DNA from 3 places in the Streptomyces sediminicola genome. Region 3 is predicted to be linked to each of the others. Evidence: riboswitches for the same ligand, from Rfam matches in the RefSeq annotation. Region 3 holds a riboswitch; each other region holds the start of a gene.
The links. Region 3 has a riboswitch for thiamine pyrophosphate ahead of VM636_RS08375 (thiamine ABC transporter substrate-binding protein). Riboswitches for the same ligand answer to the same signal wherever they lie in the genome.
Positions count from the first base shown of each region.

Region 1: another riboswitch for thiamine pyrophosphate. It lies ahead of thiO (glycine oxidase ThiO); the one in region 3 lies ahead of VM636_RS08375 (thiamine ABC transporter substrate-binding protein).
Region 2: another riboswitch for thiamine pyrophosphate. It lies ahead of thiC (phosphomethylpyrimidine synthase ThiC); the one in region 3 lies ahead of VM636_RS08375 (thiamine ABC transporter substrate-binding protein).

Region 1 is NZ_CP144555.1:5,105,999-5,109,265, forward strand. Features, by position in the region: gene VM636_RS22425 (thiazole synthase) at 1-87, opposite strand, end outside; gene thiS (sulfur carrier protein ThiS) at 90-302, opposite strand; gene thiO (glycine oxidase ThiO) at 299-1,483, opposite strand; TPP riboswitch at 1,481-1,592, opposite strand; gene VM636_RS22440 (hypothetical protein) at 1,644-2,033, shown strand; gene VM636_RS22445 (FAD-dependent oxidoreductase) at 2,109-3,267, shown strand, end outside.
Region 2 is NZ_CP144555.1:3,546,781-3,550,047, reverse strand. Features, by position in the region: gene thiC (phosphomethylpyrimidine synthase ThiC) at 1-1,542, opposite strand, end outside; TPP riboswitch at 1,536-1,725, opposite strand; gene VM636_RS15510 (YibE/F family protein) at 1,797-3,267, shown strand, end outside.
Region 3 is NZ_CP144555.1:1,964,014-1,967,280, reverse strand. Features, by position in the region: gene VM636_RS08385 (phosphatidate cytidylyltransferase) at 1-398, shown strand, start outside; gene rlmN (23S rRNA (adenine(2503)-C(2))-methyltransferase RlmN) at 604-1,716, shown strand; TPP riboswitch at 1,849-1,954, shown strand; gene VM636_RS08375 (thiamine ABC transporter substrate-binding protein) at 2,030-3,118, shown strand; gene VM636_RS08370 (iron ABC transporter permease) at 3,169-3,267, shown strand, end outside.

The DNA of each region.
Region 1 (3,267 bases), 3.1 Mb from region 3:
CACGTCCAGGCTGGGGGCCCCGCCGGTGCCCATGATCAGCCGGGAGGTGAACGTCGTACCGCCGAGGACGAAGGGGTCGTCGGCCATGGTCAGCCTCCCTGCACGGCGGTGAGGACCTCGACCCGGTCGCCCTCGGCGAGGGCGGTGGCGGACCAGCGGGCGCGCGGGACGACGGTCTCGTTGACGGCGGCGGCCACGCCCGAGGGCGCCGCGGTGAGGCTGCTCACCAGCGTGTCCAGGGCGGTGCCGGGAGCCACCTCGCGCGGCTCCCCGTTGACGCGGATCGTGACGTCGGTGCTCATACGGGCTGCTCCGTGGGTGCGGGGACGGCGGCGCCGAAGCGCCGGGGGGTGAAGGGACGTGCGACGGCGGGCGGCTCCCCGCCGGTGAGGATCTCGGCCATCACGTCGCCGGTGACGGGGGTCAGCAGGACGCCGTTGCGGTGGTGCCCGGTGGCCAGCAGCAGTCCCGGCAGCGCGGTGGCGCCGAGCAGCGGGGCGTTGTCGGGGGAGCCGGGGCGCAGGCCCGCCAGGGTCTCGGCCAGCGGCAGCTCCGTGATGCCCGGCACCAGCTCGTGGGCGTCGCGCAGCAGCTCGTAGACCCCGCCCGCGGTGACCGTCGTGTCCCAGCCCAGCTCCTCGCTGGTGGCGCCGACGACCAGCTCGCCGTTCTCCCGGGGCACCAGGTAGAGCGGGTTGCCGCGGACCACCGCGCGCACCGTGCGCCCGAGCAGCGGCCCGTGCGCCGACGGCATCGCCAGCCGCAGCACCTGGCCCTTGACCGGCCGCACCGGCGCACGCACCTCCTCGGGCACGCCCGCGAGCCGGCCGCTGAGACTGCCCGCGGCGAGCACCACCCGCCCGGCCGCCGGTTCCGTGCCGCCGGCCGTGACGACCCCCGTGGCCCGGTCCCCGGCGATGGTGAGCCGGACGGCCTCGTCGCGGTGGAAGACCACGCCCGCCCGTTCGCAGGCGACGACCAGCGCGCGGGCCAGCCGCCGGGGGTCGATCTGGTGGTCGCCTTCCACCCAGAGCCCCCCGCGCACGCCGGGCGCGAGCATCGGCTCCAGGCGCCGGCACTCCCGCCCTGGCAGCCAGGTGGACGCCAGCCCGCAGCGCTCCTGGAAGGCGTGCAGTTCCCGCAGGTGGGCGCGGTCGTCGGCGTCCAGGGCGACGGCCAGGGTGCCGCAGCGGCGGTAGCCGAGGTCGTGCCCGGTGGCCTCGGACAGCTCGGCGGCGAAGTCCGGGTACCGCTCGGCCGAGGCGAGGCCGAGCGCGAGCAGCGCCTGCTCGCCGTAGTGCAGTTCGGTGACGGGGGCGAGCATCCCGGCGGCCACCCGGGCGGCCCCGCCGCCCGGCGCGGGGTCCACGACGGCGGTGGCGAGCCCGCGCCGCGCGGCCCGCCAGGCCGTGACCAGCCCGATGATCCCGCCCCCGACGACGAGGACGTCCGAGGTGGACGGGGACGACGGTGGAGACGACATGGGCGTCCAGCCCCTCCCTTCGCCGGCATGATCCGGATCAGGTTCGTACGGTCGGAGGCCGCAAGCCTCCCTCTCAGCCCGGTGCGTCCGGGCTCCCGCGTGTGCCTTACGTTGGCCACCCTAGCCCGATGCCGTCCGTCCCAGTAAGGGAGCCTTCCGCGTGAACCGTCCCCCCGCCCCCGGCCCGGCCGCCCCCGCCCGACCGGCCCCGCCGTCCCTGGACGGCCGTGTCCTCGCCCCGGTCGCCGACCAGTCGGCCGGCCAGGTGGGCACCCGCACCCGGTTCGCCTACCACGAGCGGGACGGCGTCGTGTGGGCCGAGTACGAGGGCGGCGACGTCGTCCACGGGCGGCTGGTCGGCACCCGCGACGGCGACCGGCTCGACTTCCGGTACGTGCAGCTCCGCACCGACGGGACCACCGCCTCGGGCCACTGCCTGGCCACCGTCGTGGCACTGCCCGACGGGCGCCTGCGCCTGGAGGAGGACTGGGAGTGGGAGTCGGCCCCCGGCCGCGGCACCAGCGCGGTGGAGGAGGTCCGGGACGGGTAGCGGCACCGGCCCCTCCCGCCCGCCGACGGCACGTCAGGTGCCGGGGGTGACACGCCGGGTGTCTATGGTGAACGGGTGAGCGAGCAGACACGGGAACCGGGACGGGACACGGGAGCCGGCGTGGTCGTCGTCGGCGCGGGCATGGCGGGCGTGCAGACCGCCGTCGCGCTGCGCGAGGAGGGCTACCGGGGCACCGTCACCCTCATCGGCGCCGAGACCCACCGGCCCTACGACCGCCCCCCGCTCTCCAAGGCCGTGCTGCTCGGCACCGCCGAGGGCTCCGCCTTCGACATCGACTTCGACTCGCTCGGCGTCACCCTGCGGCTCGGCCACGAGGCGCTCGGCCTGCGCCCCGGCGACCACGTCCTGGACACCACCGAGGGGCCCGTGCCCTACGACGCCCTCGTCCTCGCCACCGGCGCCGAACCGCTGCGGCTGCCCGGCGCCGGGGACGCGCCCGGCGTCCACCTGCTGCGCACCCTCGACGACGCCGCCCGGCTCCGCCCCGTCCTCGAACGGCAGCACGACGTCGTCGTCGTCGGCGCCGGCTGGATCGGCGCCGAGTTCGCCACCGCCGCCCGCGAGGCGGGGTGCGAGGTGACCGTCGTGGAGGCCGCCGACCGGCCGCTCGCGGGCGCGCTGCCCGCCGAGGTCACCGCCCCCATGGCCGCCTGGTACGCCGACAGCGGCGCCGCCCTGCGCACCCACGCGCGCGTGGCGCGCGTCGAGCCCGGCACGGCCGTCCTGGACGACGGCACCCGCCTGCCGGCCGGCGCGGTCCTCGTCGGCATCGGCGCCCGGCCCGCCACCGGCTGGCTTGCCGGCTCCGGCATCGCCCTCGGCGCGTACGGCGAGGTCCCGGCCGACGAGCGGCTGCGCACCACCGCCCCGGACGTCTACGCGGTCGGCGACTGCGCCTCCTTCCCCTCCCGCCGCTACGGCGAGCGGCTGCTCGTGCACCACTGGGACAACGCCCTCCAGGGCCCCCGCACGGTCGCCGCGAACATCGTCGCCGCCGGCGCGGGGCGGGCCCCGGCGGTCTACGACCCGGTGCCCTACTTCTGGTCCGAGCAGTTCGGGCGCTTCGTCCAGTACGCGGGCCACCACCCGGCCGCCGACACCCTGCTGTGGCGCGGCGACCCGGCCGGGCCCGCCTGGACGGTCTGCTGGCTGCGCGGGGACCGGCTCGTCGCCCTGCTGGCCGTCGGCCGCCCCCGGGACCTCGCCCAGGGCC
Region 2 (3,267 bases), 1.6 Mb from region 3:
CAGCGCGTCGTCCCACTCCTGCGCACCTGGGTGGCCCTTGGCGAGGTCGGCCGCGTGAGCCGCGATCTTGTAGGTGATGACGCCGGTCTTGACGTCGTCGCGGTTGGGCAGGCCCAGGTGCTCCTTGGGGGTGACGTAGCAGAGCATGGCCGTGCCCCACCAGGCGATCATCGCGGCGCCGATGCCCGAGGTGATGTGGTCGTACGCCGGGGCGACGTCCGTCGTCAGCGGGCCGAGCGTGTAGAACGGGGCTTCCTCGCAGATCTCCTGCTGGAGGTCGACGTTCTCCTTGATCTTGTGCATGGGGACATGGCCCGGCCCCTCGATCATGGTCTGCACGTGGTGCCGCTTGGCGATGCGGTTCAGCTCGCCCAGCGTGTGCAACTCCGCGAACTGCGCCTTGTCGTTGGCGTCCGCGATGGAGCCCGGCCGCAGTCCGTCGCCCAGCGAGTAGGTGACGTCGTAGGCGGCGAGGATCTCGCAGAGTTCCTCGAAGTTCTCGTAGAGGAACGACTCCTTGTGGTGCGCGAGGCACCACGCGGCCATGATGGAGCCGCCGCGCGAGACGATGCCGGTCTTCCGGTTCGCGGTGAGCGGCACGTACGGCAGGCGGACGCCGGCGTGGACGGTCATGTAGTCGACGCCCTGCTCGGCCTGCTCGATGACCGTGTCCTTGTAGATCTCCCAGCTCAGCTCCTCGGCCTTGCCGTCGACCTTCTCCAGCGCCTGGTAGAGCGGCACGGTGCCGATGGGGACGGGGGAGTTGCGCAGCACCCACTCGCGGGTGGTGTGGATGTTGCGGCCCGTGGAGAGGTCCATCACGGTGTCCGCGCCCCAGCGGGTGGCCCAGGTCATCTTCTCGACCTCCTCCTCGATGGAGGAGGTCACCGCGGAGTTGCCGATGTTGGCGTTGACCTTCACCAGGAACCGCTTGCCGATGATCATCGGCTCGATCTCCGGGTGGTTGACGTTGGCCGGCAGCACCGCCCGGCCCGCCGCGATCTCCTCGCGGACCACCTCCGGCGCGACGTTCTCCCGGATGGCCACGTACTCCATCTCGGGTGTGACCTCGCCCCGGCGCGCGTACGCGAGTTGTGTCACCGCGGTGCCGGCGCGGCCCCGGCGCGGCTGGCGCGGGCGGCCGGGGAAGACCGCGTCGAGGTTGCGCAGGCCCCCGCGGGGGGACGTGTGCTTGATTCCGTCGTCCTCGGGGCGGACGGGGCGGCCCGCGTACTCCTCCGTGTCGCCGCGGGCGACGATCCAGTTCTCCCGCAGCGGCGGCAGGCCCCTGCGGACGTCGGTCTCGACGGACGGGTCGGTGTACGGACCCGAGGTGTCGTAGAGCGTGACCGACTCTCCGTTGGTGAGGTGCACCTGACGGACCGGCACGCGCAGGTCGGGGCGCGAACCCTCGACGTACGCCTTGTGCCAGCCGATGGACTTCCCGGCCTCCCCGGCGGTCGACTCCGGTCCCTTCGTCTCCGTCGTCGACTCCGTGACGTTCTGCGTGGAGGCAGGCGTGCGTGCGTCCTTGATGGCCATGAGACCAAGCTCCCTACGCCGGCATTACCCGGTAACAGGTTCGGCGGTCGACGCAGCGGCTTCCGTCCGCCGGCGCTTCGTGTGAAACATCACTCGTCTTCGGTGATGTTTCATGTGAAACGTCGCTGGGACGGAGGTCAGCGCCCTCTCAGCCCGGTGCTCCGAGCTCCCGCGTGTACAAAGGTGCCCCCACGCTAGCCTCAATTCGGGCGCGGTGACCAGAGGGCCCCTCCCCTTCTTGCGATGATCGGGCGGTGACCACGACGCATCATCCTCCGCCTCCGCCGCACGACCCCCGCCGTGGGCCGGGTGCCGAAGACGACGGCCGCCACGCGACGGACCGCGGGCGGGACTGGGCCTTCGACACGAACCCGGCCTCCGGACCAGCGGGTTTCCCTGGCCGGCCGACGGGCGGTGACGGATCCGGCGGGCACGGCGGGGGCGGGCACGGTGGAGGCGGGCACGGCCCCGGTGGCGGACACGGGCACTCACACGGGCACTCACACGGGCACGGCCATGGTCCCGCGGCGCCGGTCTCCCGCCACCTGCGGAAGGTCATCGCCGCGATCCTCATCCCCTTCGCCACGGCGGTGCTGGTCGGCCTCGTGGTGCTCTGGCCGGGCGGGGCACCGCCGCACGAGCGCACCGGCGTCGGCTTCGACCGGCAGACCCAAGAGGCCACCGTCACCAAGGTGGTCGAGGTGAGCTGCTCGTCCGTCAACGCCTCGGGAGCCGTCCCGACCGGGGACACCTCCACCGCGGAGGGCTCCTCGGCGGTCCAGCAGGCGAACGGCACGTGCAAGCGGGCGACGATCCGCGTCGACACCGGCAAGGACAAGGGCCGCACGTTCACCGAGATCGTGCAGCCGGACCAGTCGCGCCAGCTCCACCAGGACGAGCAGGTGGTGGTCGCCTACGAGCCCTCCGCCCCGAAGGACCTCCAGTACTCGGTGACCGACGTCAACCGCCGGCTGCCGCTGGCCCTGCTGGCCGGCATCTTCGCCGTGGCGGTGGTGGTCGTCGGACGGCTGCGCGGACTGATGGCGCTGGTCGCCCTCGCCATCAGCTTCCTGCTGCTGAACTTCTTCGTCCTCCCCGCGATCCTCCAGGGCTCCAACCCGTTGCTGGTGGCGGTCGTGGGGTCCAGCGCCATCATGCTGATCGCCCTCTATCTGTGCCACGGACTCTCCGCCCGCACCTCCGTGGCCGTCCTGGGCACCCTGATCTCGCTGTTGCTGATCGGGGTCCTGGGCTCGCTGTTCATCGGCTGGGCGGCGCTCACCGGCAACACGGACGACAACACCGGCCTGATCCACGGCCTGTACCCGCACATCGACATGAGCGGTCTGCTGCTCGCCGGGGTGATCATCGGCTCGCTCGGCGTCCTCGACGACGTGACCGTCACCCAGACCTCGGCCGTCTGGGAACTGCACGAGGCCAACCCGACAATGGGCTGGCGGGGGCTCTACCAGGCGGGCATCCGGATCGGCCGCGACCACATCGCGTCCGTCGTCAACACGCTGGTGCTCGCCTACGCGGGTGCCGCGCTCCCCCTGCTGCTGCTGTTCTCCATCGCGCAGAGCAGCGTGGGGGCGGTCGCCAACAGCGAGCTGGTCGCGGAGGAGATCGTGCGCACCCTGGTCGGGTCCATCGGCCTGGTGGCCTCGGTCCCGGTGACCACGGCGCTCGCCGCGCTGGTCGTCTCCGCCGACCGCCGGGAGGCGG
Region 3 (3,267 bases):
TGCTGACCTTCCTGGTGCTGACGGTGGTCAGCGACACCGGGGCGTACGCGGTCGGCTGGCGGTTCGGCCGGACCAAGCTGGCCCCGCGCATCAGCCCCGGCAAGACCCGGGAGGGCCTGATCGGCGCGGTGGCCTTCGCCATGGCGGCGGGCGCGCTGTGCACGCAGTTCCTGATCGACGGCGGTTCCTGGTGGCAGGGGCTGCTGCTGGGGCTCGCGGTCGCGGCCAGCGCCACGCTGGGCGACCTGGGCGAGTCCATGATCAAGCGCGATCTGGGCATCAAGGACATGGGCACGCTGCTGCCGGGGCACGGCGGCATCATGGACCGGCTGGACTCCCTGCTGCCGACGGCGCCGGTGGTGTGGCTGCTGCTGGTGCTCTTCGTCGGATCGGGTTGACAGGCATCGGGTACGCTGGAAGGGCCCGTGGCGCTGTCCGCGGGCCCTTTCCCGTGTTCCCGCCGCTTCCGCCGGCCCGCTTCCGCGGCCGGTGACCGTCGGCGGGGACGGTCCCGTGAGGTCTCCTGGCTCCGGCATGGCCTTGCCGTCTTCCCGCCGTGCGCGGGGGTGCCGTAGGCCCGTCGTCCAGAGGAGTTGCCCGACCGTGGCCCGACCCGTCCCCGGTGAGCTCACCTTCGTCGCGCCCCGCGGGGCGCAGCGTCCGCCGCGTCACCTCGCCGATCTCACGCCGGCCGAGCGCAAGGAGGCCGTCGCCGCGATCGGTGAGAAGCCGTTCCGTGCCCGGCAGCTCTCCCAGCACTACTTCGCGCGCTACGCGCACGACCCGGAGCAGTGGACCGACATCCCGGCGCGCGCCCGCGAGGGACTCCGGGAGGCGCTGCTGCCCGAGCTGATGACGGTCGTGCGGCATCTGTCGACGGACGAGGGAACCACCCGCAAGACGCTGTGGCGCCTCTTCGACGGCACCCTCGTCGAGTCCGTCCTGATGCGCTACCCGGACCGGGTGACCATGTGCATCAGCTCCCAGGCGGGCTGCGGCATGAACTGCCCGTTCTGCGCGACCGGGCAGGCGGGCCTGGACCGGAACCTGTCGACGGCCGAGATCGTGCACCAGATCGTGGACGGCATGCGTGCCCTGCGCGACGGCGAGGTCCCCGGCGGACCGGCCCGGCTCAGCAACATCGTGTTCATGGGTATGGGCGAGCCGCTCGCCAACTACCGGCGGGTCGTCGGCGCCATCCGCCGGCTCACCGACCCCGAGCCGGACGGCCTCGGCCTGTCGCAGCGGGGCATCACCGTCTCCACCGTCGGTCTGGTCCCCGCCATCCACCGCTTCTTGGACGAGGGCTTCAAGTGCCGTCTGGCGATCTCGCTGCACGCCCCCGACGACGAGCTGCGTGACACCCTCGTCCCGGTCAACACCCGGTGGAAGGTGCGGGAGGTGCTGGAGGCGGGCTTCGCGTACGCGGCGAAGTCCGGGCGGCGGCTCTCCATCGAGTACGCGCTGATCCGGGAAATCAACGACCAGGCGTGGCGCGGTGACCGGCTCGGCCGGCTGCTCAAGGGCAAGCCCGTGCACGTCAACCTGATCCCGCTCAACCCGACACCCGGCTCGAAGTGGACCGCGTCGCGGCCCGAGGACGAGAAGGCGTTCGTGGAGGCGATCGCGGCGCACGGCGTGCCGGTGACCATCCGGGACACCCGGGGCCAGGAGATCGACGGGGCCTGTGGCCAGCTCGCCGCGAGCGAGAGGTAGTCTGGCCGACGCGGGGACATCTTCATACGGTTCACGACATACGGTTCACGGAATACGGTGTACGGCATACAGTGCCGTGTGCGTGTGCCGGGGCGGTGTCCCGCGCCGACAACTCCACATCCCGACATCTTCATATTCCGACAGGGGAGCGCCACAGCGCTGAGAGTGCGGCACCGGCCGCAGACCCTCCGAACCTCGCCCAGGTCATTCTGGGTAGGGAGATCGGTCACCACTCAAGCTGCTGCGTCCTGCCCGGGCCCCGCGAGGGACCCGGGCAGGGCCGCGTCTCCTTCTGGAACCCCAGGAGGAATCAGTGAGCATCACCCGCAAGGTCACCGTCCTGGCCGCCGGGCTGGGCCTGGTCACGCTGTCCGCGTGCGGATCGTCCGGCGGCTCGGACACCGGTTCCGGTGCCGGCGGCGCCAAGACGGTGACCCTGGTCAGCCACGACTCGTGGGCCGCCTCGAAGGACGTCATCGCCGCCTTCGAGAAGAGTTCCGGCTACAAGGTCCGGGTCCTGGAGGACGGCGAGGCCGGACAGGCCGTCAACAAGGCCATCCTCACCAAGGACAACCCGCAGGGCGACGTCTTCTTCGGCGTCGACAACACGCTGCTCTCCCGGGCGCTCGACAACGGCCTGTTCCAGCCGTACGCGGCCAAGGGGCTCGACGCGATCGACGAGCGCTACCGGGTCGACGGCGACGAACACCGGGTCACGCCCGTCGACTACGGCGACATCTGCGTCAACTACGACAAGGCGTACTTCGAGCGGCACGAGCTGGCGCCGCCGGAGACCTTCGACGACCTGGTCAAGCCCGAGTACAAGGACCTCCTCGTCACCGAGAACGCCGCCACCTCCTCGCCCGGCCTCGGCTTCCTGCTCGGCACCGCCGCCCGCTACGGCGACCAGGGCTGGACGGACTACTGGAAGAAGCTCAAGGCCAACGGCGTCAAGGTCGTCGACGGCTGGGAGCAGGCGTACAACGAGGAGTTCTCCGGATCGGCCGGCGGCAAGGAGGCCAAGGGCGACCGTCCGCTGGTCGTCTCCTACGCGTCCTCGCCGCCCGTCGAGGTGATCTACGCCGAGCCCCGCCCGGACACCGCGCCCACCGGCGTGGCGACCGGCACCTGCTTCCGGCAGATCGAGTTCGCCGGCCTGCTGGCCCACGCGAAGAACCCGGAGGGCGGCAAGGCGTTCATCGACTTCCTGATCGGCCGGGAGTTCCAGGAGGACATGCCGCTCAACATGTTCGTCCACCCGGTGAACCCGGACGCCGGGCTGCCCGCGGAGTTCACCGAGTTCGCCCCCAAGGTCGAGGACCCGCGGACGATGGCCCCCGCGAAGATCGCCGAACACCGTGACCAGTGGGTCACCTCGTGGTCCTCGCTCGTCCTGAAGTGAGCGCCCGCCCCGCCCGCCGGCGGAGCGGGAACGCGGCGCGGCTCGCCCTGATGGCCGGGCCCGCCGCGTTCTTCGCGGTGTTCTTCGCCTACCCCGTCGCGGCCATCGTCGCCCGGGGCCTCACGGCCGACGGCACCTGGCGGTTCGGG